One region of the Brevibacillus sp. FW306-2-1A-C05A genome, then DNA from elsewhere that is predicted to be linked to it. Evidence: riboswitches for the same ligand, from Rfam matches in the RefSeq annotation. Region 1 holds a riboswitch; the other holds the start of a gene.

What was found. Region 1 has a riboswitch for glycine ahead of gcvT (glycine cleavage system aminomethyltransferase GcvT). Riboswitches for the same ligand answer to the same signal wherever they lie in the genome.
Region 2: linked by a shared signal. The riboswitch ahead of AC3WJN_RS19860 (amino acid permease) and the one ahead of gcvT (glycine cleavage system aminomethyltransferase GcvT) in region 1 are both predicted to bind glycine.

Annotation. Positions count from the first base shown of each region.
Region 1 is NZ_JBYSWV010000050.1:6,927-22,560, reverse strand. It holds gene AC3WJN_RS21795 (stalk domain-containing protein) at 1-773, shown strand, start outside; gene AC3WJN_RS21790 (shikimate kinase) at 770-1,291, shown strand; gene AC3WJN_RS21785 (YqzE family protein) at 1,359-1,520, shown strand; gene AC3WJN_RS21780 (YkuS family protein) at 1,557-1,811, shown strand; gene AC3WJN_RS21775 (hypothetical protein) at 1,925-2,773, opposite strand; gene AC3WJN_RS21770 (YqhG family protein) at 2,878-3,999, opposite strand; gene AC3WJN_RS21765 (DEAD/DEAH box helicase) at 4,036-5,736, opposite strand; glycine riboswitch at 5,957-6,053, shown strand; glycine riboswitch at 6,054-6,170, shown strand; gene gcvT (glycine cleavage system aminomethyltransferase GcvT) at 6,262-7,365, shown strand; gene gcvPA (aminomethyl-transferring glycine dehydrogenase subunit GcvPA) at 7,409-8,761, shown strand; gene gcvPB (aminomethyl-transferring glycine dehydrogenase subunit GcvPB) at 8,754-10,226, shown strand; gene murG (undecaprenyldiphospho-muramoylpentapeptide beta-N-acetylglucosaminyltransferase) at 10,333-11,406, shown strand; gene AC3WJN_RS21740 (lipoate--protein ligase family protein) at 11,483-12,313, shown strand; gene dat (D-amino-acid transaminase) at 12,396-13,247, opposite strand; gene AC3WJN_RS21730 (M28 family peptidase) at 13,603-14,943, shown strand; gene AC3WJN_RS21725 (PAS domain-containing sensor histidine kinase) at 15,332-15,634, shown strand, end outside.
Region 2 is NZ_JBYSWV010000040.1:3,544-19,177, forward strand. It holds gene AC3WJN_RS19845 (NAD-dependent succinate-semialdehyde dehydrogenase) at 1-1,082, opposite strand, end outside; gene AC3WJN_RS19850 (hypothetical protein) at 1,079-2,461, opposite strand; gene AC3WJN_RS19855 (iron-containing alcohol dehydrogenase) at 2,476-3,621, opposite strand; glycine riboswitch at 4,080-4,180, shown strand; gene AC3WJN_RS19860 (amino acid permease) at 4,488-5,858, shown strand; gene AC3WJN_RS19865 (sigma-54 interaction domain-containing protein) at 5,954-7,555, opposite strand; gene AC3WJN_RS19870 (hypothetical protein) at 7,611-7,937, opposite strand; gene AC3WJN_RS19875 (response regulator) at 8,043-10,985, shown strand; gene AC3WJN_RS19880 (response regulator transcription factor) at 11,132-11,851, shown strand; gene AC3WJN_RS19885 (putative bifunctional diguanylate cyclase/phosphodiesterase) at 11,986-12,816, shown strand; gene AC3WJN_RS19890 (MerR family transcriptional regulator) at 12,835-13,203, opposite strand; gene AC3WJN_RS19895 (WG repeat-containing protein) at 13,259-14,458, opposite strand; gene AC3WJN_RS19900 (MSMEG_1061 family FMN-dependent PPOX-type flavoprotein) at 14,964-15,566, opposite strand.

The sequences.
Region 1 (15,634 bases):
AGCTGAGCGTGTACCATTACTTGCAAAACCGGTACGGAGCGCAGTCGGCCTCCACGCTGCTCGATGAGTACAATCGCGACGCCCGCCGCTTGCAGGAGCGCTACCCCAACGGCAGCCTGGACAAGCCGTTGCAAAAGTTCGCGACCGAAGAAGAGTTCCATTGGACGTGGTATTCGAAAGGGGCGCTGCTGTTTGACCATTTGCGCAAGCAGATTGGCGATGACGCGTACAAACGTTTTCTGCACCGCGTGCAGCAAAACTACCACGGCAGCATGATCGGGGCCGAGCATCTCGACCAGGCGCTGGGGCAAACGCTGCAAGGCGAAGCGAAATACTTCGTGTACGCGACGAAAAAGCCGAATCGCGAAGGCCTGGGCGCTGTGCAACTGGAGCCGTACATCACGACGATCATCAACAACATGAGCTTTTATCCGTCCATTCCGGCCAGGGCGACAGGCGGCACGGTGTATTTGCCGCTGCGCGAGCTGGGGGAAAAAATGGGGCTTGCCATAAGCTGGGATCAGGAAAAGCAGATGATTCGCGTAAGAGGCAATGGCCGAGAAGTGTTCGTCAAGGAGCGGGAACGCTTCGCCATCCGCGATGGGCAAAAGCTCGACCTCGGTCATCCGCTGACGGAAATCAAGGAGCGCACGATGGTGCCGCTGTCGTTTTTCGCTGACGTATTCGAATGGGATACGGACTACAATCCAGCCGAGAAAACCGTAAAAATTCAAACGCGAAAAGCGAGTGGAAAGGTGGCGGAAACAAAATGAAAAACTTGATTCTGGTCGGCTTTATGGGAACCGGAAAGACGACGGTCGGCGTCGCGCTGGCCGATTCTTTGGGAATCGCGCACCATGACCTGGATGCCGCGATCATCGAAAAGGAAGGCTGCTCCATCCCGGAGCTGTTCGCCCGGCACGGGGAGACGTATTTTCGCGATGCGGAGTCCCGCCTGCTGTCACAGCTTCTGGACGATGGTCCGCAAGTTTTGACGACAGGCGGAGGGGCTGTCCTGCGCAAGCAAAATGTCGAGGTCATGCTGGCAAAAGGAACCGTGATCGCGCTTTATGCCAGCGAAGAAGAATTAATCAGGCGGCTGGAAAACGATACTTCGCGCCCGCTGCTTTCCGGCGGGGTGGCAGAACGTGTGAAAACATTGATGGCGGAACGCGCGGGGGCGTACGATTTTGCCCCGATCCAGGTGGATACGACCGGAAAAAGCCTGGAGGCGATCGTGGACGAAATTAAGGCGCAGGTGGTTGAAAGCGCAAAAGACGGGAAACAATAAAAAAGGACAGCGCTATTGCCGGAAAAAAGACGGCGTGTATCTGCGAGTACGAAGGAGGTCACGTGCGATGTCCTTTCAAGAGTATTTGAAGTACCTGACGAAATTGTTTGTCCAGTACATGGATACGCCAAAAGATGAACGGCGTCAGCGAAAGGCTCCGCGTGAGCCTTGGTCGGCACGCTGGTTCGGGGCGATCCCTATGTCGATCCGGCTGTTGTGGCGCAAATAATCCTACCTTGGTAAGCGGACGGAGGGTGCGGTGCGTATGGCGAGAGTAGCGGTAGAAAAGTCCCTTTCCCAGATTCGCAAAATGCTGTGCGATAACGGCTATGATGTCGTCGATTTGGGAAACTGGCAACAGGTGGTCGACGCGATCGTGATTACGGGTCAGGATATAAACGTCTTGGGCGATCAGAACAAGACGATTACAGGTGCGTCGGTAATCAATGCAGAGGGAATGACGGCCGATGAAGTTTTTCATGCCGTACACGAACGCCTTTCCCCAACCGATCATCATTGATCGAAAATAGCCAAAGGCTGCGCCTTCGCTAGAACAAGCGCGCAGCCCAATCAAAAAACAAGCTCTCCGCCAGCGACTGGCAGGGAGCTTGTTTTTTTGCCAAAAGCGACGGATCAGCTCTGCGGCTGTCCCGCTACGTAAAATTTTCCGACCTTGTCAGCGTAAGCGTAGGGGACAAAGCGCAGCCCTTCATCCCATACTCCCACGTAAGCGTTTTGATCGTTCCACAAATGAAGCGAGCCGACGACGAACGGGGCGAGCACCTGAGAGTGGTACAGCGGAACGGTCAGCGTCACGGGTGCATCGCTTTGCTGCTGCCACAACTGCGGCCATGAAATTGCGCTGTCCCCGTACAACTGGCTGACCCAGCCGATCTGGTCGAACGGATCTTTTTGCGCCCCTTGCAGGATGCGCGTCTCTGTTAGCCGCTGCCCGGTCTGTACCAGATTTTGCGCAGCCAGGCTGCGAAAGACTGGCTCGTTTGCGGCGAAGGAAGCGGGGTACGCTTCGCCTGTTTTGGCGTTCACCAGTTGCGGCGACGACTGGCGGGCGATCAGCCAGTGGGAAGCGAATCCGTCGTAGACAGGCTCTGCGGCAATTTCCCGCGGGGCAAAGGCATCGTCGAACAAAATGTATTCCCCGACCCCGTATTCCAACAGCACGAATTTTTCCTGGGCAGGCGCTTCGACGGCCTCTCCCACGACCAGGTACCCTACCTGTCTGTCTGCTTTTTTGATGCTGACCAGCCACTGATGTTGATTCGGGCCGAGCGTCTGCACTTCTGTATCGGCTTTTTGCCACTCCTTGAATTGCGGATCGCGGTTGGCGAGTTCGTTCATCCACGTCTGGATTTGGGCGTGAAACTCTTTGTCCCAGCTCTCCTCTGCGTGGACAGGCCAGGCGAGCAACGCAAAAGACAAGAGCACCCCGAGAAGGGGGAGGAATCGTCTGGTCACAAACATGCACCACCTTTTGTACAGGCTAAGCTTATTCCTATTGTAACCAGCTATGACAAAAAGATTTGTTGCAACTTGTCAGTTCCGCAGCACTTCTTCTCGCTGATCTTTTACATGATTCGCCCGGATGCGGGGAGATGGCGCACCGTTTTTGCCGGATGCGCTTTAATGACAGGCGGAGCAGAGTGCAAGTAAAACAGTCCGCCGTTAATAAAATGAACCTCGATGCGCGGCTCGTACTGCCAGCGCAGCTCGTCCATCCGCCGCTGTTTTTCTTCTTCCGGCGTGCTTTTTTTCCATTCCTCCTGGTTGATTTCCTCGCGCGGCGTCACCTGGACGCCATTGGCACGTAGAAAGTCGAGGATTCGCCCACCGGAAGAGCGGTATTCGTCAAGCGTCTGCGCAGCTTCGACAACAGCCTCCCTGGCGGGGACGGCGTCGCGCGCAGGCAGCGGGATCGAGGCTTTTTGCTCCGGGGACTCTACCGCTTCCGCCTCGGCTGCTTCTGTCTCGCTCTGTTCGGCAGGCGGCTCTCGTCGGGCCAGCTCTTGGTAGTAGGCGGCGAGGATGTCCAGCTCCTCCGTCAGTCGCGCCCGCGCCTCTACGGCCCACTCCTGGTCTTCCTGCGCGATGACCGCATCGACCTCCTGCCGGGCCAGCTCCAGCGCGTCTTCCACAGACAGCTTCCGGTCGAGCGTGTAAAAATAGTCCGGGATCGCGGGCGCAAGCGTCAACTGAAACAAAAACGAGGAAAAGTCGTGCACGAGGCGCGGCTGATGCAGGTTGATCCCGAGATAGAGCATGATGTCGCGCCGTTTGTCGCAGATGAGCGATACTTTCAGGTTGAGCCCGAGCCAGGGAACGAGCGGCGTGGAGCGACGCTTGCCGGTGCTTGGCAAGGAAGCGGTATTTTGCTCGTACATGCATAAAAAGCGCCCGTGCTTTTTCGCCGAGGCAAAAATTTGCTGCATGCGCGCAGCGCCCAGATGCAGATGCTCGGCCCGCAGCCCGTCCGGCATCCGGTCCGGGTGAAACGCAAAGGTGAGCACGAGCGGCTGGTAGGCCAGGTTCATTTTGTCGACCCAGCTCCAGTAAAACGGGCGGTTGCCGATATCCTTGTCGACCTCGACCGGAAGCTTGACCGTCAAGTAATCCGGGTGGGCTTCGACGATGTGCGCGGAAAAAGTCGCGAGGTAGCGCTCTACAAATTGCCTGACCTGGTTGGCTTGCATCAGGAGAAACCTCTTTTCTTGTGTGCGTTTTTTCTGCTACTGCTCTGCCGCTTCCGACAGGGCAGGGGATGCGTGCTGCTGTCTGCTGGCGCGGATGGCGTGGCCTATGTTGTCGAGCTTCAACGCCATTTCGCGGGCCGATTTGGAATCCATGATGATCTGCGTCAAATTTTCTTCCAGCGACGAGTTGAGATTCAGCCGCTCCACGATGTCGTCCAGTTCGCCGATGACCATCTCGAACAGGTCGATTTTTTCGTACAGCAGCTTCAAAATGTGCTCCTCAATCGTGCCGACGGTGGACAAATTGTAAATGTGCACGTCCCGCTTCTGGCCGAGACGGTGGACACGGCCGATCCGCTGCTCGACGCGCATCGGGTTCCACGGCATGTCGTAGTTGATGACCTGGTTGCAAAACTGCAGGTTGATCCCTTCCCCGCCAGCCTCTGTGGCGATCAGTACTTGCGCGCGGTTTTGAAACAAATCGGTCATCCAGTCTTTTTTGCTGCGCTTGAAGCCGCCGCGAAACGGCACAGAAGTAATGCCGTGGTCATGCAAATATTTTTGCAGGTAGTTTTGCGTCGCCCGGTACTCGGTGAAAATGATGACTTTGTCGTTGATCTCCTGGATCAGCTCGACCGTTTTGGCCGCCTTGGAATGCGTCTCGATCCGCTTAATCATCTCCACCAGCTCCAAAATTCGGCCGCGCAGGGGGGAGTCTTCGCTGGTGCGCTGGTGCATGTTGTACAGCGTCATGAACGAGGCTTCCTTGCTGGAGCAAACCTCGCGCTGCAACGTAATCAAGGCGAGCGAGTTGAACAGGCCAGCTCCTGTCTGGTACTGGTCGCGCACAAAGCGGGTGACGCCCTCGTACAGCTCCATCTCTTCCTGCGACAGCTCAATCGGAATCGACTGGACGCGGCGACTGGTGAACTGGATGCCGCCGTCGCTTCGCTTGTTGCGAATCATCACCTTTTCAATTTCTTCGCGCAATTTGTCGCTGTTTTTCGACTGTCGCTTTCCTTCGACGTAATTGGAGGAAAACGACGTGGAGTGGCCGAGGTGCCCCGGCTTCAACAAATTAATCAGGTTGTACAGCTCGTCCATTTCGTTCTGGATCGGCGTAGCCGTGAGCAGCAGGCAATATTTTTTGCGAATTTCCTTCACGAACTGATAGTTTCGCGTCCGCTTGTTTTTCAGCTTGTGCGCCTCGTCGATAATCAGCATGTCGTAGTCGATGTCGAGGACGTGGCGGCGGTGCGGATCTCGTTTCGCCGTGTCGATGGAGGCGACGACGACTTCATGCTGCCGCCACATGTACTCCTTTTTTTGCGCCACGGCGGGAATCCCGAATTTTTGCTGCAACTCCTTCGTCCATTGGATGACGAGGGAGGCGGGGACGAGCACGAGAATTTTTTTCGCCAGACCCCTGACCATGTACTCCTTCATAATCAGCCCGGCTTCGATCGTCTTGCCCAGTCCGACCTCGTCGGCGAGGATCGCGCGTCCGCGCATGTCGTTGAGCACTCGCTCCGCCGTTTGCAACTGGTGGGGAAACGGGGAGAGCAGCGGCAAGTATTTCAGGCATTGCAACTGATCGAACTCGCGAACAGCCATGGCCTCTTCCGCTTCCAGCGCCAGCTTGAACAGCTCCCACTTGTCCCAGGGGCCGTCTTCGCGCATTCGCTCCGTCAGCGGGGATATCCAGCTCGTGTCAAATGAAACAGGAATATTCGGCATATACGTTACTCCTTTACACAGCTCTGCCATAACTTTCATGCGCTTTATCAAAAAACTTAACATTTATGATCGTGTTCATCATTTTGTTAAGTATTTCTTGATCTGACTGTTAATTTGCATATTTTCAACGGCGGACTCTCATGGTAGGATATAGAGGAAGTTCATTCATTAGTATGGAAATCATAGCAAAAACTTATGTATGACCATCTAACCAACGCGAATGATAGTAGCAGGGAGAGACTGCGCGAACCACTGCAGCGCCGAAGGAGCAAGCCGGGAACGGTGAATCTCTCAGGCAAAAGAACCTCTACTGGACGCAACTCTGGAGAGAGCTCGAAATCGGAGCCACCAAAGGGGAAACTTGCAAGCGCGGTGATCCCCGCCGCGCTTGATTGGCAAGGTAACTCTCAGGTACCAAGGACAGAGGAGGAGAAATGGGCACCGTTCTTTTGGTGTACCCGTTTTTTCGCCTCTGTTTTTTCATGGGGAGAAATGCCGACTAACAGTTTTTAGGAGGTGCCACACATGTCCAATCTGAAAAGAACGCCACTGTTTGATTCCTACGCAAAATACGGCGCCAAGACAATCGACTTCGGCGGCTGGGAGCTGCCTGTACAGTTTTCCAGCATTGGCCAGGAGCACGAAGCCGTTCGGACGAAAGCAGGTCTGTTTGATGTATCCCACATGGGAGAAGTAGACGTAAAAGGCGAGAGTGCGCTCGAATACTTGCAGCGCGTCACCACCAACGACGTGTCCAAGCTGGCTGTCGGGCAAGCGCAGTACAGCGTGCTCTGCTACCCGGACGGCGGTACGGTCGACGATCTGCTCGTTTACAAATACGCGGACGACCATTACCTGCTTGTCATCAACGCAGGAAACATTGACAAAGACTATGCATGGCTGGAAGAGCACCTGATTCCGGGTGTCACGATTGAAAACATTTCGCCGCAAACGGCGCAAATCGCCATTCAAGGGCCTTTGGCCGAGTCGATTTTGCAAAAGCTGACCGCCACAGACCTGTCGAAAATCGGCTTCTTCCGTTTCGAGCGCGACGTAGAGGTCGCTGGCATTTCCGCGCTGGTATCCCGCACAGGCTATACAGGCGAGGACGGCTTTGAAATTTACCTGCCTGCAGAGCGTGCCGCTGAACTGTGGGACGCGTTGCTTGAAGCGGGCAAGGAAGACGGGCTTCTGCCTTGCGGACTTGGCGCGCGCGACACGCTGCGCTTCGAAGCGAAGCTGCCGCTGTACGGCCAGGAGCTGAGCAAGGACATCACGCCGATCGAAGCAGGCATCGGCTTCGCGGTGAAGGTGGACAAAGAAGTGCCGTTCATCGGCCAAGAGGTGCTCAAGGCGCAAAAAGAAAACGGCGCGCCGCGCAAGCTCGTCGGCATCGAGATGATCGACCGCGGCATTCCGCGCACGCACTATCCGGTCTACGTCGGCGAAGAGCTGGTGGGCGAAGTGACTTCAGGCACGCAGTCCCCTACCTTGAAGAAAAACGTCGGATTGGCGCTCGTGAAAAGCGAACATGCGGCGCTTGGCACCCAACTGGAAGTGGAAATTCGCGGAAAACGCCTCAAAGCAGAGGTTGTCGCCGCTCCGTTTTATAAACGTCCGAAAAACTAAGCAATCGCCCACTATACATCCTATTTTGAGGAGGACAACGTTCGTGAAATACCGCTACCTGCCCCAAACCGATCAGGACAAGCGCGAAATGCTCGAAACTCTCGGCATTTCCAGTGTAGAAGAACTGTTTGCAGACATCCCGGAAGAAGTGCGCTTCAAAGGGGCGCTGAACATTCCGGAAGCTCTGTCCGAGCCTGATCTGGTGAAATACTTCACGCGTCTGGCTAATCAAAACGTGAACTTCAGCACGCACGTCAACTTTTTGGGTGCTGGCGTTTACCAGCACTATGCGCCAAGCACAGTCAACCACATGTTGCTGCGCGGAGAATTTTTTACCGCCTATACGCCTTACCAGCCTGAAATCAGCCAGGGCGAGCTGCAAGCCATTTTTGAATTCCAGACTATGGTGTGTGAACTGACCGGAATGGAAGTAGCGAACTCCTCCATGTACGACGGAGCGACTTCCTTGGCAGAAGCGGCGATGATGGCGGCTGGTCACACTGGCAAAAAGCGCGTCATCGTTTCCCGTGCTGTGCACCCGGAAGCGCGCGGCGTTCTGAAAACATACGCGTACGGTCAAGGCGTAGAGCTGGTTGAAGTCGGCATCAACAACGACGGCGTAACCGACACACAAGCTCTGGAAGCGCTGATTGACGAAAACACAGCGGCCGTTATCGTGCAATATCCTAACTTCTTTGGAAACGTGGAAGACTTGGCAGCGGTCGAGCCGATTGCTCATGGCAAAGGCGCTCTGTTCATCGTTTCTTCCAACCCGCTTGCGCTGGGCGTATTGGAAGCGCCAGGCAAACTGGGCGCTGACATCGTGGTGGGCGACATGCAACCGTTCGGCATTCCGGCATCGTTTGGCGGACCACACTGCGGATATTTCGCAACGACTACCAAGCTGATGCGCAAAATGCCAGGCCGGATCGTCGGGCAAACCAAAGACGAGAACGGCAAGCGCGGTTTCGTACTGACGCTGCAAGCTCGTGAACAGCATATCCGTCGTGAAAAAGCGACTTCGAACATTTGCTCCAACCAGGCTCTGTTGGCACTGGCGGCTGCGATCACCCTGACTGCGCTCGGAAAACAGGGCGTACAGGAAATGGCGATGATGAACTTGCAAAAAGCGCATTACGCCAAGCAAGCGCTGCAGGCAAAAGGTCTGGAAGTGGTCTTTGCCGCTCCATTCTTCAACGAATTCGTAGTCAAACTGTCCAAGCCGGTGGCAGAAGTAAACAAAAAGCTGCTTGACGCTGGCATCATCGGCGGCTACGATCTGGGACTGGATTACCCGGAATACGCGGGCCATACGCTGCTTGCGGTAACCGAACTGCGGACCAAGGAAGAAATCGACACATTGGCGGCTGAATTGGAGGCGATCACACGTGCGTAACGACCAGGAAAAAGCACTGATTTTTGAAATGAGCAAACCGGGCCGTGTGGGCTACAATCTGCCGGCATTGGATGTACCAGAGGTAGAGGTGGCAAGCCTGCTGCCGAAGCACCTCATCCGCGAGACTCCTGCTGAACTGCCGGAAGTATCCGAGCTGCAGTTGGTTCGTCACTACACCGAATTGTCCCGTCGCAACCACGGGGTAGACAACGGCTTCTACCCGCTCGGTTCTTGCACGATGAAATACAACCCGAAAATCAACGAAGACGTTGCCCGCTACCCAGGCTTCGCGCAGACGCACCCGTACCAGCCGGAAGAAACCGTACAAGGCGCACTGGAGCTTTTGTACAACCTGCAAGAAGAGCTGGCTGAAATCACCGGGATGGACGCAGTTACGCTGCAACCGGCTGCGGGGGCAGCAGGCGAGTGGACAGGTCTGATGATGATCCGCGCGTACCACGAGAGCCGCGGCGAAGGCCACCGCACAAAAGTCATCGTGCCAAACTCCGCGCACGGTACGAACCCGGCTTCTGCAGCGGTAGCAGGACTGGACACCGTCACGATTGCCTCTGACGAGCGCGGCCTGGTAGACATTCAGGCGCTGCGCGATGCCGTAGGCCCTGATACAGCGGCACTCATGCTGACCAACCCGAACACGCTCGGTCTGTTCGAGGAAGACATCGTGGAAATGGCGAAAATCGTCCACGAAGCAGGCGGCCTCTTGTATTACGATGGAGCGAACGCGAATGCGATCCTCGGCATTGCCCGTCCAGGCGACATGGGCTTCGACGTGGTGCATCTCAACTTGCACAAAACGTTTACAGGCCCTCACGGCGGCGGCGGACCAGGTGCTGGCCCTGTCGGCGTGAAAAAGATTCTCGAACCGTTTTTGCCAACGCCGATCGTGGCGAAAAAAGAAGACGGCAGCTTCTACTGGGACAGCAACCGTCCGGCTTCCATCGGCCGCGTAAAAGGCTACAACGGAAACTTCGGCATCCTCGTGCGCGCTCACAGCTACATCCGCACCATGGGTCCGGAAGGCTTGCTGCAAGTGTCGCAAAATGCGGTGCTCAGCGCGAACTACATGATGCGCCGTCTGGCTACGGCTTACCATCTGCCGTATGACCGCGTCTGCAAGCATGAGTTTGTTTTGTCTGGCGTGATCCAGAAAAAGCTGGGCGTACGCACGCTCGACATCGCCAAACGCTTGCTCGACTTCGGTTATCACCCGCCAACTATCTACTTCCCGCTGATTGTCGACGAGTGCCTGATGATTGAGCCAACCGAAACCGAAACGAAAGAAACGCTCGACGAGTTCATCGACGTTATGCTGCAAATTGCCCGCGAGTGCGAGGAAACGCCTGAGCTTGTACAGGAAGCGCCGCATACAACCGTGGTCAAACGTCTGGACGAAGCGACAGCGGCGCGCAAGCCGATTCTGCGCTACCAGCCGCAAGCACAATAGCTCTCTTTTGGAAAAGCCGCCTTTTTACAGGGCGGTTTTTCTTTCCGAATGATGCTATCATGAACAGATGGGATTGATCCGACATTTCGGGGAGAGAGAACCAATGATGAACAAAAGGATCGTATTTACAGGCGGCGGCTCCGCGGGGCACGTCACCGTCAACCTCGCGCTCATCCCGCGTTTTTTGCAGCAAGGCTGGGAGGTCGCCTACATCGGCTCGACGACAGGGATCGAGCGGGAGCTGGTCAGCAGGCTCGACGGCGTGCGCTACATCGGCATTGCGACAGGCAAGCTGCGCCGTTATTTCGACTGGAAAAACTTCACCGACCCGCTGCGCGTAGGCAAAGGCGCCTGGCAAGCTTACCGCTTTCTCGCAGCCTGGAAGCCGGCTGTCGTCTTTTCCAAAGGAGGATTCGTCTCCGTGCCCGTCGTCTTTGGCGCCTGGCTGAATCGGCTGCCTGTCGTCCTGCACGAGTCCGATCTGACGCCGGGACTCGCCAACAGGCTGTCGCTGCCTTTTGCCGCTAAAGTGTGCGCGACGTTTCCCGATACGCTCCAGCATTTGCCCGAGGGCAAAGGGACACATGTAGGGGCGATCGTTCGCGACGAGCTGAAAACAGGCCGGAAGGAAGCGGGGCTTGCGCTGTGCGGCTTTTCCCCGGACAAACCGGTGCTGCTCGTCATGGGCGGCAGCCTGGGGGCGAGGCGGTTGAACGAAGCCGTTCGCGGCACGCTCGACGCGTTGACCAAGCGTTTTTCTGTCGTGCACATTTGCGGCAAAAATCAGTTGGACAACAGCCTGAAGCGGGACGGCTATCGGCAATTCGAGTACGTCCAGGACGAGCTGCCTGACCTGTTGGCGATGACCGACCTCGTCGTCTCGCGCGCAGGCTCCAATGCGATTTACGAGTTTTTGCAACTGCAAAAGCCGATGCTTCTCGTGCCGTTGTCGCGGGCGGCGAGCAGGGGAGACCAGATATTGAATGCCCGCTCTTTTGAGCAGCAAGGCTTTTGCGAGGTGCTCGAAGAGGAAGCGTTGAGCGCAGACAGCCTGATCCGGGCGCTGGACCGTTTGCAGCAAAAGCGTCCGGCGATTACGGAGAAGCTGCGCGCCGCAAGCGAAAAGCAGCAGGACGCGCTGGCGCAGGTCATGGCGATCATCGAGGAGACGGCTCGTTGATGCAGCCGATCCAAGCCTTGCCGTCCTATGGGGAGAAGCGTAAAATGAAGGTGTTGTGAGTAGGGAGGTACATACGATGGAACAGTGGCGCTATATCGTGACGGAAGCGATGTCTCCGGCGATGAACATGGCTGTGGACGAGGCGATTTTGCAGTTGCACAGCGAGGGCAAGGTGCCCCCGACCGTTCGCTTTTACACGTGGGACCCGGCTACTTTGTCGATTGGCTATTTTCAAAAGGCGATCAAGGAAATCAATCTGGAGGAAGTGCAAAAGCGCGGGCTGGGCTTTGTCCGCCGCGCGACAGGAGGACGTGCCGTTTTGCACGATCAGGAGCTGACCTACAGCGTGATCGTGTCGGAGGAGCATCCGCGGATGCCGTCCGGCGTCACCGAGGCGTACAAAATCATCAGTCTCGGCCTTTTGCACGGCTTTCAAAACCTCGGCCTGGCAGCAGAGATGGTGTCGCTTGCGAGCGAGGAGGAAAAAGAAAAGTACACCTCTCCAGGCTCGTCCGCTTGCTTCGACTCGCCATCGTGGTATGAGCTGGTCGTGGAAGGGAAAAAGGTCGCAGGCAGCGCGCAGACGCGCCAAAAGGGCGTCATCCTCCAGCACGGCTCCATTTTGCTCGACATGGACGTCGAATTGCTGTTCTCGCTGCTGCACTTCCCGTCGGACCGCGTCAAGCAGCGGATGATGGACAGCTTCCGCCAAAAAGCGGTGACGATCAACGAGGTAAGCCCGCGGCCTGTGAGCTTGCAGGAAGCGATTGAAGCGTTTTCCAAAGGCTTCGCCACCGGACTGGAAGTGGAGCTGGTGCCGTCCGCGTTGACAGACGAGGAACTGGCATTGGCGGAGGAGCTCGCCCGGACGCGCTATGCGACGGATGAGTGGAATTTGCGCCGCTAGGCTGTTTGTTGGCGAACATACGCGAAAAGCTCTCCTGGGCGTACTGCCAGTCAGGAGAGCTTTCTTTATGGAATCAATCGAATTAGACGAGCACGCTGTCGTGAATGTGCTGTTCAAACAAAGCTTGCAGCCTCGCTGTGACAGGACCGGGCTGTCCGTTGCCAACGGCCTCGCCATCGACGGATACAAGCGGCATGATTTCCGCTGTCGTGCTGGTGAGGAACAGCTCGTCGGCTTGCTTCAGGAAGGCGATGTCAAAAACCGTCTCGTGGGCGACGATGCCGTTTGCCTTCGCCAGATCAAGGACGACCTGGCGGGTAATGCCGTGCAGGATCAAGTGGTCAGCCGGATGCGTGTACAGCTCGCCGTTTTTTACCGCAAACAGATTGGCCGAGCTGCACTCTGTAATGATGCCGTTGCGGTGCAAAATCGAATCTTGCGCTCCGGCGTCCTTCGCGTACTGCTTGACCAGTACGGCTCCCAGCAGGTTCAGCGTCTTGATGTCACAGCGCAGCCAGCGGATGTCTTCGACGAGTTGGGCTGTCCAGCCTTTTTTCAAGTCCTCTACAGGTCGGGCTTTGGGGCGGACAAAAGCCATGATGACAGGCTTGATGCCGCTCGGGATATCGTGAATGCGCGGAGCTGCGCCGCGAGAAATTTGCAAGTAGAGAGTCGCATCGTCCTGCTCGGTGATGTTGTTTTTCAAAAGCAGTTCTTTGGCCAACTGGGTCAGCTCTTCAGCGCTCCACGGCAGCGCAAGCTTGATCTCGCGGGCGCTGCGGAACAGCCGCGTCAGATGCGCGTCCCACTGATACAGGCGCCCTTTGTAGATTCGTACGACTTCGTAAATGCCGTCCCCAAAGTTGTAACCGCGATCTTCCGGTTGAACGGCCGCTTGCCCCTCTTCAACCCATTTGCCATCGACATATAGCATGGTGAGTCCTCCTCTAGTGGTTCCATCCGCTTTTTTCCAACGGTTTATGATTTTGATACAACAGTAGCAAATCGCACTGCGCAGGGTCAATTTGAAAACGGAAAATCCGCTATCAATTATTTAGCGGGGAGAAGCGCTACTCTATTAAGTTTTCATATAGGCGCCGCCGTCTCGACAAATCGACGCGTTCGGCGAAGACCAGATGTGCCTGCGAGCCGATTTGGGCAGAAGGAAAACGAAAGCTGTCCGCCGCTGACGGCGCGTGCTGGTATTTGACTAACTATTCTGACTAGACGCTGTTTGGCAGGGCGGCCCATAATAAAGGCAAACCGCATCAGGAAGAAGGGAGAATGCCATGCGATCCGCCGGTCATTACGCACTAGGAGCACTGCTTGTTTGGGGAAGCCTGTTGCCGCTGTCTTTCGCGCTGCCGCAGGCATATGCGAATCAGGCGCGCACAGGGATGGATGCCGATCTGTTGTACAGCCATGTGGAGCGCCTGGCGAAAACAGCGAGACCAGCCGCGACCGAGACGGAATTTGCCGCAGGGGTATATGTGGAGAATGCCTTGCGCTCATACGGTTATGAGACTGCCTTGCAGCCTTTTTATTATCATACGTACCAAAAGCCCGCGAGCCTGTCTCTGGCGATCGAAGGCTGGGAGCGGAGCTGGGCGGCGCTGCCATTGACGTTTGGACAAAACGGCGCGCAGACGGCAGAGTTGGTCGATGCGGGCTATGGCCGGGCCGCTGATTTTGCCAGCGGCGCGGCGAGGGGGAAAATTGCACTGGTCAAGCGCGGGGAAATTCCGTTTGGCGAAAAGGTCAGACAGGCCGCTGCCGCCGGAGCCGTGGCGGTCATCGTCTGGAACGATCGCGAGGGGGAATGGCGGGCGTCGCTGGGCGAGCCGCTGGACATGTCAGTTCCGGTCATCGGCCTGTCGCGGGAGGAAGGGCAACTGCTCCGGCAGCGGGCGCTGAAACAGCCGCTGAGAGCCACTGTGAAGGTCGAGGGCGGCGTGACAAGGCGGCATACTGCCTACAACATCATCGCGACGAAAAAGCCGACAGAGGCGGCAACAGGCCAGCGCGTGCTCATCCTCGCCCACCACGATTCAGCCGCTTCGTCGCCAGGGGCTAATGACAATGCCTCCGGCGTGGCAGTCATGCTTGAGGTCGCCCGCAAGCTGTCCGAGAGCCAGCTCGATACCGAGGTGCAACTGGTCAGCTTTGGCGCCGTGACAGCGGGCCAGCGCGGGCAGCGGGCCTTCAGCGAATCGCTGACCGAGCAGGACAGGCAAAAAATCGTCGCCGCCTACTACGTCGATGCGGTGGGGCGGAGCGGAGACGTAACGGCCTTCGCCGGGCGCCGGGAAGCCGTTCTGGCGACTGGCTTGCTGGCGGAAGCGGGAGCACAGCAGTCTGCGCTGGAAGTCGCGCGTGCAGAGCAGCAAAGGGAGCTTGCGCCGTTGACCGTGGCAGGCATTCCCGCTGTGCTCGTCACGCGGCAAAAAGCGGCGGGTGAGGCAGACAGAGCGGGAGATGTGCCCGCCACTATAGAAAAAGAGCAGCTCGCCGAAGCGGCGCAAATGATTTTTTCCGCGGTCGGAAACATAACGGACACGGCGACTCCGGCCTATCCGATCCGGTCAGGACAGACGACCGGACAGGGCGAGCCGGAGGAAGATTTTCAGTAGTGCGCTGCTGCGTGTTGAGCGATGGAACAAGTGCGGGAAACGAAGAGGTGGAGCGTCCTCGGGAGGGCGCTTTTTTTGCTGAAGAGCAAGCGAACACAAGGGGATGTGCCCTGATTTCTGGCCGCACCGCGAACTTTAGCCATGAAGGAGTTTTGTTGGGGTTTTGCCTGCGTTTTGTCGTAATATGTCGAATGACAAGGAATAGCCACACATTGGAAAAAAGTTTATAATTTTTAAGAATCCTAAAAAAGTTCGTCCAGTCTATATTGTTGTTTTTACATATTTCTGAAAATTATATTCAATCCAATCCATGCTAGTTACGACAGTCCATACTACTCAGCAAAGAACAGCGGAGGTTGTGATGATACCAATAGGCTCAAGTAGTTTTATGCTTTCGTTAACACTCATCATCGGCTGGATTCCAGTCAGCGTACTGTTGCTGCGCCACTATCCCGAGAGAATTGATTTGTGGTCTTTCTTTTCGCTGAATTTACTGTACGCGCTGCTGCTGACGATTCCGTGCTACCGCATGTACAAACAGGCGAGGGAAGGAGGGCAGCACACGCGGGAACAGGAAGAGCTGGCGCGGCTGAGAAGAGAGCTGGATAAAGCCAAGGAGCTACTTGATGCATTTTTGCAGCAGACTCCGGATGCAGTCTCGATTCTGGATCTGGACGGAAAATTCATTCAC
Region 2 (15,634 bases), on a different contig from region 1:
CCAGTGGCTCCCGCGAGAACCGGGCTGCCGTGGAGCGTCGCCCCTTTGCCCACGGCGTCGTCAATTTGCTGCTGGACTTTTTGTACGGCTCGCTCGTCAATCAACGGCCCGATCTCGACGTCGTCTTCTGTTCCCTGGCCTACGCGCAGCGCGGACACCGCCTCTGTCAGCTTTTGCAGGAACGGCTCTTTCACAGCTTCATGCACATAGATGCGGTTTGCGCAAATGCACGTTTGCCCGGCGTTGCGGAATTTGGACTGGACCAGCCCTTTGACCGCCGCGTCGAGATTCGCGTCCTCTGCCACGATAAACGGCGCCAGGCCGCCAAGCTCCAGGGAAATCTTTTTCACGGTATCGGCCGCTTTGCGCATCAGCAGCTTGCCCACCGGAGTCGACCCGGTGAACGTCAGTTTTTTCACGCGCGCATCGTCCATCCAGACATCGACGACTTCCGCTGCCTGCGAAGTCGTCACGATGTTGATGACGCCTGGCGGAATCCCCGCCTCGTGGGCGCACTCCGCCAAAAGCAGCGCGGTCAACGGCGTCTGTTCGGCTGGCTTCGTCACCGTCGTGCAGCCTGCCGCGAGCGCTGGCGCGATTTTTCGCGCAATCATCGCCGCAGGGAAATTCCACGGCGTGACGGCCGCCACGACACCGACTGGCTGCTTCTGCACGAGAATCCGCTTGGAGGCGGCGGAGGCAGGAATCGTCTCGCCGTAAATCCGCTTTGCTTCCTCGGCGTACCATTTGATGTAGCTGTTCGCGTACTGCACCTCGCCTCGTGCTTCTGCGAGCGGCTTGCCCTGTTCCAGCGTCATGACGTACGCGATCTCGTCCAGGCGGGCTGCGATCGTCTGGTGCCAGCGCTCCAGCAACGCCGCGCGCTCATAGGCGGTCGTTTTCGACCAACTGGGAAAAGCGGCTTGCGCAGCGTCGACCGCCTGCCGCGCTTCTTTCGCGGAAGCGTCCGGCACGCTGCCGATGATTTCCAATGTCGCGGGATTTTGCACCGCGACGCGTGCCGCAAGCGTCACCCACTCTCCGTTCACGTACATGCCTTTGTTCCATTCTTGTTGTCTCACGCTGCCTTTTCCTCCTTTTCATTTGCCGTGAACAATTTCTCTTTTTCACCGCGCAACCAATCTTTTCCATATAATAAGACGCACAGCAAAATTCCAGCGCCAAAAGCCATCGCCGCTCCTTTGATGACGAGAATCGCCCCTACGACACCCGCGATGCCCAGGTCGCGCTGGCTGCGCGCCTGCATCACGCCAATCCGCACGCTGACGTAGCCTTGGACGAGCAGCGTCAGGGCGACGGCGACGCCGAGAATCGGCTGGACCAGACTGACGATCGGCAAAAGCAATAAACCTGTATTCGTACCCCAGCGAAACGATCCCGCACCGCCGAAAAACGAGTCCATCGCTTTTTTGCCTTTTTTGAACCGCTCCACCACCACAACCTGCATCGCGGCCCACATCGGCCCGCACATCGTAATGTCCGGCCCGATCAGGCTCATCAACATGTTGCGTCCGCCAAAAATCATGTGCGCCCGGTCCGGGTTGTAGTCGACTTTTTCATCGAGCCGCACTTGGTCGGACTCGGACAAAAGCGCTTTCGTCTTCAACACGTCGCCAAAGACGACGAGATACGTTGCGAACACAGCCGGAATCGCTGTAATGAAAAAGGAGAGCGACGGCAAGCCCAGCCCGAAGACGGTGTACTGCGACCAGAGCGTGGCGAAGTCCGGCTGGCTGAAGCCCCATTGAATGTCCGGCCACTTCGCTTCCCCGAACAACGGGGCGACGAACACCGCGAGCAAGATCGCAGGCAAAATCCCGAGGTTGCCGAGCAATGCCCACCCTTTCCCTTTTTGTTTCAACCCTTCAAAATGTTTGGAAAAAACGAGATAAAAGCAAAAGCCGATACAAATGGCAATCGTGTACGGGAACAGGTCGAACTTCCCGCCCTTTTCAAAAATCGAGGTAATCGCGCCAATCCCCGCGCCGAGAATAATCCCCGACTTGATCGCATTCGGCACGAAGTTGACTACCCGCTTCGCTAGTCCGGTGACCCCGAGCAAAATGGATAACAGCCCAAGCGTCAACTGAAAGGCGATCAGCGCGTACACCCGCTCCTGCCCTTCCGGAAACTGCTCGACAAACAGCACAATCAGCGGAATCGCCGGCGTAATCCAGCCGGGAATGACCGGATCGCCCAAGAGGTGGTGCAGCAAATACAAAAAGCCATTCAAAATGACAACGGCCAGTCCTACCTCAAACGGCATGCCCAGATGGTCGGCGAGCAGCGTGATCGCGCCGAGGTCGACGGCGCACATCAACAGTCCTTGCAAATAATCGGGCCATTCAAAGCGATAGTGTACAAACGGCAGCCGGATCTTGAACGGTCCGGCCGGAATGTACGGGGTTTCTTCACCCGCTCTGCGTTGTTTCCACTTCATACGATGTCCCCCTTTTAGTAAGCTGCTCGATAGATGTCTTCGATATCTTTTTTCCGCAAAGCGCGGGGATTGTTTTTCAAAAGGCGGGTTTGCTTCATCGCCTCTTCGGCCATCTCGGCGATCGCGGATTCCGGAATGTTGAACTCGCGCAGCGACTGCGGAATTTCCACGTAACGGCACAGGCGCGTCATCGCTTCAATCGCTTTTTCCGCCGCTTCGTCCAGGTTCAGTCCGGCGACGTTTTCCCCGAGCGCCTGCGCGATCTCCCCGAGCTTTTCCAGGCAGGCGATCTTGTTCGCCCGCATGACGTAAGGCAGCAAGAGCGAATTGCTCACGCCGTGCGCCATGTGGAATCGTCCGCCGAGCGGGTAGGCCAGCGCATGGACAGCGCCTACGCCCGCGTTGCCGAAAGCAAGTCCGGCCATCAGCGACGCGGTAATCATCGCTTCGCGCGACTCGATGTTATCCGGGCACGCGTACGCTTTCGGCAAGTGAACGGCAATCAGTTTCATCGCGCCAATCGCCAGCGCGTCCGTCACCGGGGAGGCGAACTTGGAAATGTAGGCTTCCACCGCATGCACCAACGCGTCCACGCCGCTCGCAGCGGTCACGCTCGGCGGGCACGTAAGCGTCATCACCGGCGAGACGATGGCGACGTCCGGCAGCAGGTAAGGGCTTACAATTCCTTTTTTCACTTGCTCTTTCGTATCCGACAAAATCGAGATGTTCGTCACCTCTGAGCCTGTCCCCGCCGTAGTCGGAATCGCGATCAGCGGCAAGCCCGGCTTTTTCACCAGATTCGTGCCAAAATATTGCTCGATGCTGCCCTCGTTCGTCGCCATGACGGAAGCTGCCTTGGCGATGTCGATTGCGCTGCCGCCGCCGACTGCGATCAGGCCGTCGTAGCCCCCTTCGCGGATCATCTGCACACACAAGTCGACGATCTCGATTTCCGGCTCGGGGTTCACGTCCGAGAAGACGCCCGCCTCCATCGGCAAAAGCGCTTCCACCTGCGCGACTACCCCGGCCTGAATGAGAATTTTGTCCGTCACAATCATTGGACGCGCCACTTTCAGACGGGCAACCTCCTCGGGCAGCAGCGCCAGCGAATCCCGCCCTGTGACCAGTTTGTTTGCAGCGGCAAAAGTAGAAATGTTCATGATGTCACTCTCTCCTTTCTGTATGCCGCTACGTGAAAAGCAACTCCCGTGCCAAGCGGAAAAAAGCGGGTGCCAATTTCGCTCCGCCACCTGCGGGAAAAACGACCTTCCCCCCAACAGCGGCAAGCCTTTTCTCACTTTTTTGTCACATTTTCCGCAGCACAGTTTGTTTCGGCCAAAAGCAACCGTTTACATTCGCTGTTTGATTATAATTCAAATCAAACTTGCGCATTTGATTCATTATCAAATCAAAATCCATACCCTTCCCCTTTCGACACATCCGCTCACCTGGCTAGCGGAAAAAACGACGAATGATTGTCGTTTCCTGCTTGTCATCTGGCCTTCCGTCAATCAAAAATGTTTTATGTTTAAAATAATCTGTTAATTAGGAATTTTCATTTGACAACCTTTTTGGAATATTTTACTATCATAAGAACGCACGCGAATATCTGACGCGGATGAATATTGCGGGAGAGACTAAACTCGCCGTTTAGCACCGAAGGAGCAAATCCTGACCGCTCAGGACAAATCTCTCAGGTAAAAGGACAGAGAAAAGTAGGAACCGGTCTATTTTTCCCGTTCCTTTTTTTGTTGCAGAAAATAGGAGTGTTGTGCGTTCACCATGAAACAGCCGTTCCATTTGCCTCGAAAAAGGAGGGAAAACTGCCGACAAAACCGCAAATTTTCTGCCTCGCTCAAAAATGTAAGCGTTTTTTTCGATGGAAGTAACTTAATGATGTATTTATGCTGGGTCGCTATGTTAAGATATGAATTATAAAGTTTCATAAACTTTTTGAAAGGTCGGCGGTTGGTTTTTTACCAACAGCCGCAAACGAATCAAACGCATGAGAAATGAGGGGGATCACATGCAACAGCAAAATTTGGCGAGGGGCCTGAAAAACAGGCACGTTCAACTCATCGCGATCGGCGGGGCCATCGGAACGGGATTGTTCCTCGGTGCGGGCAAATCCATTCACCTGGCCGGCCCATCCATCCTGTTTGCTTACTTGATTACTGGGATTATTTGCTTTCTGATTATGCGCTCGCTCGGTGAACTTCTCCTTAGCAACCTGAACTATCATTCCTTCGTTGACTTCGTAAAAGACTACCTCGGCAACATGGCCGCGTTCGTCACAGGCTGGACGTACTGGTTTTGTTGGATTTCGATTGCCATGGCCGACTTGACGGCTGTCGGAATGTACACGCAATACTGGTTCCCTGAGGTTCCGCAATGGATGCCGGGATTGATTGCGCTCGTCATCCTGCTCATCATGAACCTGGCAACGGTCAAGCTTTTCGGCGAAATGGAGTTCTGGTTCGCGCTCATCAAAGTCATCGCGATTCTCGCTTTGATCGCCGTCGGAATCTTCATGATTGTCAAAGGCTTCTCGACAAACTCCGGCGCGTCCAGCTTCAGCAACCTGTGGAGCCACGGCGGCATGTTCCCGAACGGCATCAACGGCTTTTTACTCTCCTTCCAGATGGTCGTGTTCGCCTTTGTCGGCATTGAGCTTGTCGGGCTGACTGCCGGGGAGACAGAAGATCCCGAGCGCGTGATTCCAAAAGCGATCAACAACATCCCGATTCGCGTGCTGCTCTTTTACGTCGGCGCTCTGATCGTCATCATGAGCATCTATCCATGGAACGCCATCATCCCGACCGAAAGCCCGTTCGTTCAAGTGTTTGCGGCTATCGGTATCGCGGCTGCCGCAGGTATCGTCAACTTCGTCGTGCTGACCTCCGCCGCTTCGGCATGCAACAGCGCCATCTTCAGTACAAGCCGTATGCTCTACTCGCTCGGCAAGGAAAATAATGCGCCTGCGTCCATGACCAAGCTGACAACGCGCCAGGTGCCTGCCAATGCCTTGTTCTTCTCGACTGTCGTCGTTCTCATTGCGGTTGTGTTGAACTACATCATGCCAGAAGGCGTCTTCACTCTGATTACGAGCGTTTCGACGGTCTGCTTCCTGTTCATCTGGGGCATTACCGTGATCTGCCACCTGAAGTACCGCAAGACAAGACCGGATCTGGCAAAAACAAACAAGTTCAAAATGCCGCTCTTTCCGTTTGCCAACTACCTGATTCTCGCTTTCCTCGCGTTCATTCTCGTCGTGCTCGCGCTTGCCGAGGATACGCGCGTGGCCTTGTTCATCACTCCGGTCTGGTTCATCATGCTCGTCGTGATTTACAAGCTGCGCAAGGCTAAAGTCGATCAGGTGAAAGTATTGGAAAACTGATCGCCAGCCAAACAAAAAACACATCCGGCTTCCGATGTGTTTGCATGGCAAGGACAAGCATCCTGCGACTGCACCAGGCATTCGCAGGATGCTTTTTATTTGCTCGCTTCCGGCTCGTTCTCTACGCGCAGTTGCAGCTTTTTCATCTTTTGGACGAGTGCGCTCTGGCTGATGCCGAGCGCTTCTGCCGCCAACCGGGTCGTCTTGTGCGTCTGGATCGCCTTGCCGATCATGCTCCGCTCCAGACGGGCGACCGCTTCGCGCAAAGACGTCGGTTCTGCCTGCGGGAACACTTGCTGGAGAAAGTTCGGCAAATCGCCGACGTCAATCGTGTCGTGAAACGTCGTGACCACCAGCCGCTCGACCAGATTCGCCAGCTCCCTGATATTTCCCGGCCAGCTATAGTTCGTGAGCCACTCGTAGCATTCCAGTGTCATCGTCTTTTCTTCCTTGTATTTCTCATTGAATTTTTCCAGATACGACACCAAGAGCGGGACAATCTCTTCCCGGCGTTCGCGCAGCGGCGGCACCTCGAAGGTGACGATGTTCAGCCGATAGTACAAATCCTCGCGAAACAGCCCCTCGCGCACGAGTGTAGCCAGGTCGCGGTGGGTAGCCGTAATGATCCGCACGTCCACATGGCGGACTTCGGTGGAGCCGACGCGCATGAATTTGCTTTCCTCCACTACTTTCAACAGCTTCACTTGCAGCTCCAGCGGCAAGTCGCCGATCTCGTCCAAAAACAGCGTGCCGCGATGGGCGCTCTCCAAAATGCCGATTTTCCCCTGCTTGAGCGCGCCTGTAAACGCCCCCGGCTCGTAGCCGAACAACTCGGCCTCGACCAGATGGCCCGGGATCGCCGCGCAGTTCAGCTCCATGAAAATTTCGTTCGCGCGGCTGCTGCGGGCATGGATGTATTTGGCGATCATGCTCTTCCCCACACCCGTCTCGCCTTGCAGCAAAATTTTCGCATCTGTCTTGGCGACCTTGTCGGCCAGCCGGAACAGCGAGCGCGTCGCAGGTCCGAGCACGACGTCCTCCAGCCCCGTCTGGTCCGGGTGCGGCAAATCGCTGTGCAAAAGCTTCTGGCTGTCCAGCTCGTGCTTGAGGCGAATCAGCTCGGTAATGTCCCGGACGCTGCTGATGACGTACAAAATTTCGCCTGCGGGAGACAGCACAGGGGTGGCAGAGACGATGATCTTGCGGCTGTTGCGGATCGTCTGGATCAGCGTCACCGGCCTTCGCGTGCGAATCGTTTCCAGCGAAGCGGACACCGAAATCATGCCTTGCTTGATGAGATAGCCCATGTGCTGGCCGATGACCTCTTCCTCGCGAATGCCCGTAATGCGCTGGTACGCCTGGTTGACAAACAGCGTGACGCCTGCCCCGTCCGTAATATAGACGCCGTCGTACAGCGCATTGAAAACAATTTGGCAGACCGGGCTTTCAAAAAAAGCGCGAAGCTGCGCCTGCGAGCTGGCCTGCCTCTGGCGGTCCGGCAGGTTCACCTCGGGCACGACGTACTCGACAATCGGGCGCGTCAGTTCCCCGCGATGAATGGCGTGGGCGATCGCTTCCACCGTCAAATAGCCGAGAAACTCACCCTCTTCGCTGTACACTTCCTGCACTTCATTTTGATCTGGCGAAAAATGCGCGACTGCTTCCTCAACCGTCATCGTAGGACGCAATGAATACATGGGCTACTCTCTCCTGGATGTCATGACCTGATAAATGAACGAAAAGCTTTCTCTATCATTTTACACGCTCCGCCCTCGAATCAAATATCCCTTCGATCGCGATTCCATTTTTACGTTTGAGCAGAAACATAAAAGGAAAATAAGAAATAAGGCTGAAATTCAACGCCCCAAACGTGTACGCCAAGATCGTGCCTGCCAGCGCGAGCAGACTGTCCGGGATACTCGTCGCGGCCGCAGTGCTCGTGTGGTCCACCGCGCGCATCAAAAGCAGGACAACCAGTTGGAAAAGCCCGACCAGCAGGCCGAGAGAAAAGCCGGCCCCTACACACAGCTTGAGATAAGAAGAAATTTTCAAATATTTCACAGTCAACGACGTGTACATGCAAGCCCTCCTTTGCCTTCATCCAATATTTTACACGTCAACCTGAATGGAGTCCTGTCTTTTCTCGAAAGTTTTTGCAATTACATACAAATAGCGAGGTCGCTCATGAAAACTTTTCACGTCAGCCATGCCCGAAAACTGACCATCCTCATCCTGTTAATCATCGTCGTCGCCTTCTCTCTGTCCGGCTACATCATGCGCTCCCAGACCAATCGGATCATGAAAGTCGAGATCGAGAGCAAACTGACTCTGCAAAGCCAGGCGCTGGCGGAGCGAATGAACGCATTTTTCGCCCAGAAAAGCTTTCTCATCAAGCAGATGAGCACCAACCAGTCGATCGTTCGCTACTTGCAAACCGTCAAAACGCGGGACGATGCGTTTTCCAACCCGTATTACCCGGATGTGGCCGCCGCACTGGACGGCATCCAAAAGCTGGACCGCAACCTGGGACTCGTCTGGATTTCCAGCCAGGCGGGCAACTTCACATTCGGCAACACAGACGAGCTTACGGGGACAGACTGGTCGCTCCAGCAACGCCCGTGGTACCAGGACGCCGTTCGCACAGACGAAGTCGTTTTTTCTGAGCCGTACGAAGATTACTTGACCAAAAAAATGGTCACCAGCGGCACCATGAAGCTGAAAGAGGACGGGAAGCTCTTGGGCTTCGTCGCCATTGATATTTTGCTCGACGACATTCCGGAAATGCTCGGCAGCTATCCCATCGGCGAATCCGGCTATGCCATCCTGCTCTCCAGGGACGGGACGATCATGTATCACCCGAACCCCGCGCTTGTCAGTCGGCAAAAGCTGACAGAGCAGCCCGGGGACATGGGAAAAATCGCCCACAGCATGATCGCGGGCCAAAAAGGGCTGCAACGCATCACCATCGACAACAACAGCTACTACATCGGCTATGCGCCCGTCGCTTCTACAGGCTGGTCCGTCGCAGCGGTTTTGCCTTCGAGCGAAGCTCTCGGCCAGTTGAACTCCGTACAGGAGCTGTCCAGCCTGATTACCGGGCTGTCGACTTTTATTCTGGTCGGCATGCTTTCGCTTTTGCTGCACATTATGCTTCGGGAGCAGCGGCGCATCCAGGCGGAGCTGTTGGCCGCGAAGGAAGAGGCGGAAGAAGCGAGCAAAGCCAAAACCGATTTTCTGGCGCGAATGAGCCACGAAATCCGCACTCCGCTAAACGGGATCATCGGACTGTCGCAACTGATGCAAAAAACGGTCATGACGCTGGTGCAAAAAGATTACCTGGACAAAATTCTCTCTTCCTCGCAGGTGTTGCTGCGGCTCATCAACGAGATTCTCGACTTTTCCAAGATCGAAGCCGGAAAGCTGGAGCTGGAAAAAGCCAGCTTTGACCTCGACGACTTTGTCCGCCGGCTCTCGCACATGCTGAGTATTTACCTTGGGACGAAGCAAATCGAGATCATCGTCGAGCTGCCGCCGAAAATGCTGCCCAAGCTGATCGGGGACCAGCATCGGCTGGAGCAGGTTTTGCTCAACCTGTGCCACAACGCGATCAAATTTACCGAGCAGGGCTACGTCGCCATGCGCGTCACGCTGGTGCAGGAAGACGAAAAGAGCCTGCTTTTGCACTTTGCCGTGGAGGATACGGGCATCGGCATGTCTGCGGAGCAGATGGACAAGCTGTTCGAGCCGTTCACCCAGGCGGACGGCACGACGAGCAGAAAATACGGCGGCACCGGACTGGGCCTCGTCATTTCGCGCAGCCTCGTGGAAATGATGGGCGCCACTCTCGAAGTCACGAGCACGATTGGCAAAGGAAGCTGCTTCTCCTTTACCCTCGCGTTCGAGCACGCGCCCTGGCAAGAGAACGAAAGCCCCGGCTCGCTGCTTCCTCCCGGCTACGCCAACCAGCGCGTCCTGGTCGTGGAGGACCATGACAAAATGCGGAGCAGCCTGGCGGACATGCTGGTGAGCCTGCGCTTTGCTCCGACCTGCGCCGCCTCGTGGCGAGAGGCGTTTGCGCTGCTGGAAGAGGCGGACGAATCCAACCCGTTTTGCTTTGTCTTCGTCGACATGGAGGCGGAAGACATGTACGGCGTCGAGTCGCTCTGGCGCCTGCACACGCTCGCCGAAGCATGCGATGCGGCGACCATCGCCATGACGACCGAGTACGGACGCGACGAGCTGGCCTCGCTGGAGGAAGCTGTCCAGCCTGACGCCGTTCTCATCAAGCCGATTAATCGCATGGACGTGACGCGCGCCCTGCTGGGAGCGCAGGAGCATAAAGAACTGCACACCGCCCACGTCGCGGCTCCCGCGCAGAGCGCTTCTTTCGAAAACGTCATGTTTCCCGGACATCGCGGCACCATCATGCTGGCGGAAGACAACGAGATCAACCAGCTCGTGGCTGTCGAATTTTTGCGCCGGGAAGGCTATGCCGTCACGATTGCCAAAAACGGCCTGGAAGTGCTGGAGCTTTTGGACACGAAAAAATGGGATCTGATCCTGATGGACGTCCACATGCCGGAAATGGACGGCTGCGAAGCGACGCTGCGCATTCGCCAGCACAAGCAGTACGCGAGCCTGCCGATCATCGCGATGACGGCGAGCGTCATCAAAGCCGAGCACGACAACTGCTACCGCTCAGGCATGAATGGCGTCATCACGAAGCCGATTCATCTGGGAGAGATGAAAGAAACGTTGAAGCGGGCCATTCCTGTGCCTTGTCTGGATGTGTCGCTCGCGCTGGAGCGGCTGGATGGAAAACTCCCGATCTACACGCAAATTCTCCGGACGTTCACCCGCGAGTACGCGAATTTTGCCGAGCGGCTGCAAAAGACGCTTCGCGCAGGCGATACCGAGGAAGCCCGACGCATGGTGCACACGCTGAGCGGCGTAGCCGGGAATCTCTCTGCCCAGCGATTGCTGCTCGTAGCAAGAAAGGTTGAGAGTCTGCTCTCCCCATCGGCAAACCGGAGCGATTATGAAGAATGTATGAGCGAGTTTGCGTGGCAACTGGACGAAGTATTAGCTCTCGCAACCGAGTGGCTGGAAACTCTGGCGAACTCCTAACAAATTTTTAGCATTTTTCGTGAAATTAGGTCCATTCTCCTCATTTTTTTGCTAAAATATGAGAAAAGTATTAGGAAATCATGAACCATTGCTAGCTCTTTCCCATCTTTATGAATAACTTTCTCCCAGAAAGAGTGAGGAATCTGATGTACAAACTATTGATTATCGAAGACGATCAGATTATGGGTGAAATGCTGGCCATGTATTTAACCGAGGAAGGTTATTCTGTGAAAATAGCAGATCATGGACAAAAAGGTCTGGAGCTGGCCCGATCGTTTGCACCGGATGTCATCCTTCTCGACATGATTCTGCCGGATATGAGCGGTACCCGGTTGTGCGGCGAGCTGCGCAGCTTTTCGCTCGCTCCCATTCTCGTCGTCTCGATGAAGACAGACGTATCCGATCGGGTAGAAGCCTTGCAAGCAGGAGCGGACGATTACATTTGCAAGCCGTTTTCACTGCGAGAGATTTCAGCAAAAATCGGAGCCATAATCAGACGAACTCACCAATACCAACAGCAGGCCGCCTCCGTGGAGAACGCCGAGCAGGCGGATACGACGATCGCTTGCCCGGAAAATACGTTTCTGCTCGACCTGGAGCGCAGGGCGATCTACGTCAACCAGTTCCACGTCGAGACGACTTTTTCCGAATTTGAAATCATGCGCCTGTTCATTACAAACGAAGGCAAGGTGTTCAGCCGAGAGGAGCTGCTCTACGAGCTTCGCGGTTTTGATTCTTTTGTCACAGACCGGGCGATTGACGTCCACATCGCCAACTTGCGCAAAAAAATCGAAGACAATCCGAAAGAACCGAAATACATTCGAACCGTCTGGGGTGTGGGGTATAAATTCGTCTCTAGGAACTAGCAGACAAACGCATGGGATGGTGCTCTTTTTTTGAGATTATTTCACACTCTCCTAATACATAGACAGAAACTTATCTAATACATCAGGTGCATAATCAATCCCAGAAGACTTGGACTGCATATGGAGGGTAAAAAATGGAGTTTACACCGCATGCGACATGCGAGGACCTGGAGCACAAGCTGAGATTGGCCAATGATCTGCAAGAGGCATTGCCTCTTCAACAACTATCCTTGCACTACCAACCCCAATTCGAGACCGGATCTGGCAATGTGCGCGGCTTTGAGGCTTTGCTCAGATGGAATCATCCGCACTTTGGACCGATCTCCCCCACAGAATTTATCCCGCTCGCCGAGGAGACAGGACTGATTTATTCCATCGGAGACTGGGTGATCCAGACCGCTTGTCAAAAGAACAAGCAAATTCAGGAAAAATACATGCCCAACTCCGTCATGTCCGTCAATTTGTCGGGCTTGCAATTGCAAGATTCCTTATTCTTTGACCGGGTGTGCGGCATTTTGCAGCAAACCGCTCTCTCCCCGCAATCGCTGGAGCTGGAACTGACCGAACGGGACCGCATCTCGCTCAAAGACAGACGGATCGACTCACTGAAAAGATTTGCCCATCACGGTATCAAAATCGTATTGGACGATTTCGGGACGGAATACTCCTCGCTTGAATACATCACGACTCTCCCCCTTTCTACGATCAAAATCGACCGCTCGTTTGTCACACATATCAACAATCATTACGAAGGGACCGTTCTCGTCGAATGGATCATCTCGCTGGCGCGAAAGCTGGGATTCACCGTCGTCGCGGAAGGCATCGAAACATACGAGCAGCTTCATACCTTGCAAAAGTGGAAGTGCGATTTTGTGCAAGGCTATTTGCTGAGCAAGCCGCTGCATGAACAGGAGCTGCCGCTGTTTTTTCGCAAGGTGGAATGGAAGCAGGAAAACAAATTCTAGCATCCAGGTGTCCTGGAATCATCCCCCTTGCCCGACCAGCTTCAGCACACGGCACAGGTCGTACAGAGCGTGGACGCCGCGCATTTGCCAGCCATTGACCTGATGCAAATAACGCAAGGTGTCCACGGCGATTTTTCGCGCCTCCTGCACATCTTCTTCCTTCATCTCGGCGACGGCGTTTTTCAGCTCTACGACGGAGGGCGAGTACACCTGCGCACGCAACGCTCGCAACAGCATGATTTTGTGAATGTGCGAACGGTTGAACAACTGATAGCCGTTTTTCGGATCGCGCGCGGTCGTAATCAGCCCGGTTTTTTCCCAGTGGCGAATCGTAGAGCTGGGAAGTCCTGTCTCGCTGGCGGCTTGCTTGATTCGCGATTGCCACACCCTCCGATTGGCGTTGCCTGATAACCTTCCGCTGTGAGGCTGCTGCCTCCAAATTTTATCGATAGGGCGGGATGACCAACTTCCCGGTATAATCTAAATAGCCATCGAGACCCCAATTGATGGCGTACAGACCGTTACGATCCATAAGAGAGCCATATGGACTTTGATAGGTACCAAAATAACGTGGACTTACAAGATACTCTCCTTTGCGATTGATAAAGCCCTCCCTGCCGTCGTGCAGGCGAACCATGGCTATACCGTTATAAAATCTGCCTATAGCTGAGTATTTGGGTTCGAGAATGACCTCTCCTGTCAGGGTAACAGCACCCGCGTAAGATTGACCGTCTTCTTTGTTAGTGTAGTACCTGTAAATGCCTTCCTCTACATCCGATGATCCTGCAAAAGGAGTAAATTCGCCTGGCGGGATGATCCATTCGCCTTTTTTATTGATCAATCCTCCTCCAAGCGATTTTCCGTCCGCTTTCCAGCTCGAAGCATAGGCTATTCCGTTCCGGAAGGGAACGGTAAAATAATAGATCGGTGCGATGATGTACTCGCCTTTGCTGTTAATAAACCCAATCTGCTTATCCTTTTCTTGGACAGCGGCTAATCCGTCAGAAAATTCTTTTGCCAAGACGTACTTAGGGGGGACCAAAACGGTTCCTTTCGCATCCATATATCCGTAGTAAGGACCTTGCTTAATGAGGATCGGATCATTGGAATACTGCTGCCGTTCGGGAATGTAGCCTACGTAATCAAAGGTAGGCTGCACGATCCAATTCCCCTTCGTGTCGATGAGTCCCCATTTTTTATTCACAGAAGCAGCTGATCGTCCAAAACGGAAACCTACTATTCGCTCATACTTTGGAGGGATGACTTCCTTTCCTGTACGGTCGATCACCCCGCTTCTTTCCCCTATCTGAAAGCTTGCAAGCCCTTCGGAGAAACTGGAAATATAGTTGTATTTATAGGGAACAATGAGCTTGCCAGTATGATCTATCACTCCCCACTTTTCTATGCTCGTGTTTCGTACAAGGCCGAGGCCATCTTTGAATTCCTGTATCGTACCGTATTTGGGCAAAGTAAATCTCGCATGAATCTTGCCATTACGATCACTCAAAGCCCATTGATTCCCGGTAGGTTTTCTTAGTGGGTACAGTTGCTGGTTTGGTTCGCCTGCACCTTGTGCGGATACACCAGCAAGGCTGAGACACGCCAGAATCATAGCTAGGATCGTTACCAAAAATTTCTGCATAGTAGTACATCCTCCGAGAGTCTAATGAGTTAGTTGCCCTAATTATAGGGTAATTTGGAATTAAAACCAATAAGGGGTTTTGGCTACACGGGGACAAGGAACTGTTCTTTTGCGTGCGTGTCGGTATTTCGAAAAATTTACCATCTCAGTAAATACTGATATCAATAGATTCTAAACATTTATTCGGAATCTTTATTAACGATAACGATTTAATGGAGGTGTATCCATTCATGCAATCTCTGACAGCCGTTTGTTAATGAATGACATTCTCTCCGTTCCATATCGATTTGATTTCAATCTACTAGACATCCATGCTTCTTTACAAAAACATCCCCATTCTTATTATCATCAAAAAAGATCCGTCTAAGTATGTTCGTATCCATATTCTAATCCTACCCTAAAGAAAGAAAACAGGACAGCCTTTCGACTATCCCAAAACTTATAAATTCCTATCTGTTGAAAAAAACCTTGAAGCTTTCTTCAAGGTTTTTTTCGCCGCGAGCCACTAACCGTTTTCCTTCAACGCAACCCCGTTGATTCGCAAATGGGCGCGGAACATTTCCATGATCGACGGCATGTCCGCTTTGTCCGCCCACGAGTCCGTATTCCACACGCCAGCCTGCTTGAATGCGCGCGGGCAGTGAATGAAACACTCTTCCACCTCGACGACGACACCGAGCCCGAGTGTTTTGCCCTTCCAGTTCTGCGCGGCGAGCAGCTCGGCGTTTTTCGTAATCGTCGCTTTTCCGTTGATGCGCAGCACTTCTTCCAGCCCGGGAATGAGAAAAATCATGCCGACCTGCGGATTCGCCAAAATGTTCAGCAAAGAATCGACCCGCCGGTTTCCCATTCTTTCCGGAAAAATAACGTGCCGCTCGTCCAGCACTTTGACAAAGCCCGGCTCATCGCCGCGCGGAGAAACATCGCAGCGTCCATCGGCATCTGCTGTCGCCAGGAAAAACAGCGGCGACATGGACAAGTAATGAATGACATGCGACTCTACCTGCGCAATGCTTTTGTTCGCAACCGTCTCGTGCGGAACCCCTACCAGACTTCTCAGTTCATCCGCGCTGGCAACACGGTCCTTTTGCCACTTTTCTTCCCACATCTTTGTCTCTCCTCCAGGCCCTGTATTTTGGATGACAAACGCCAAGAGCGATCGGGAACGGTTCTCAT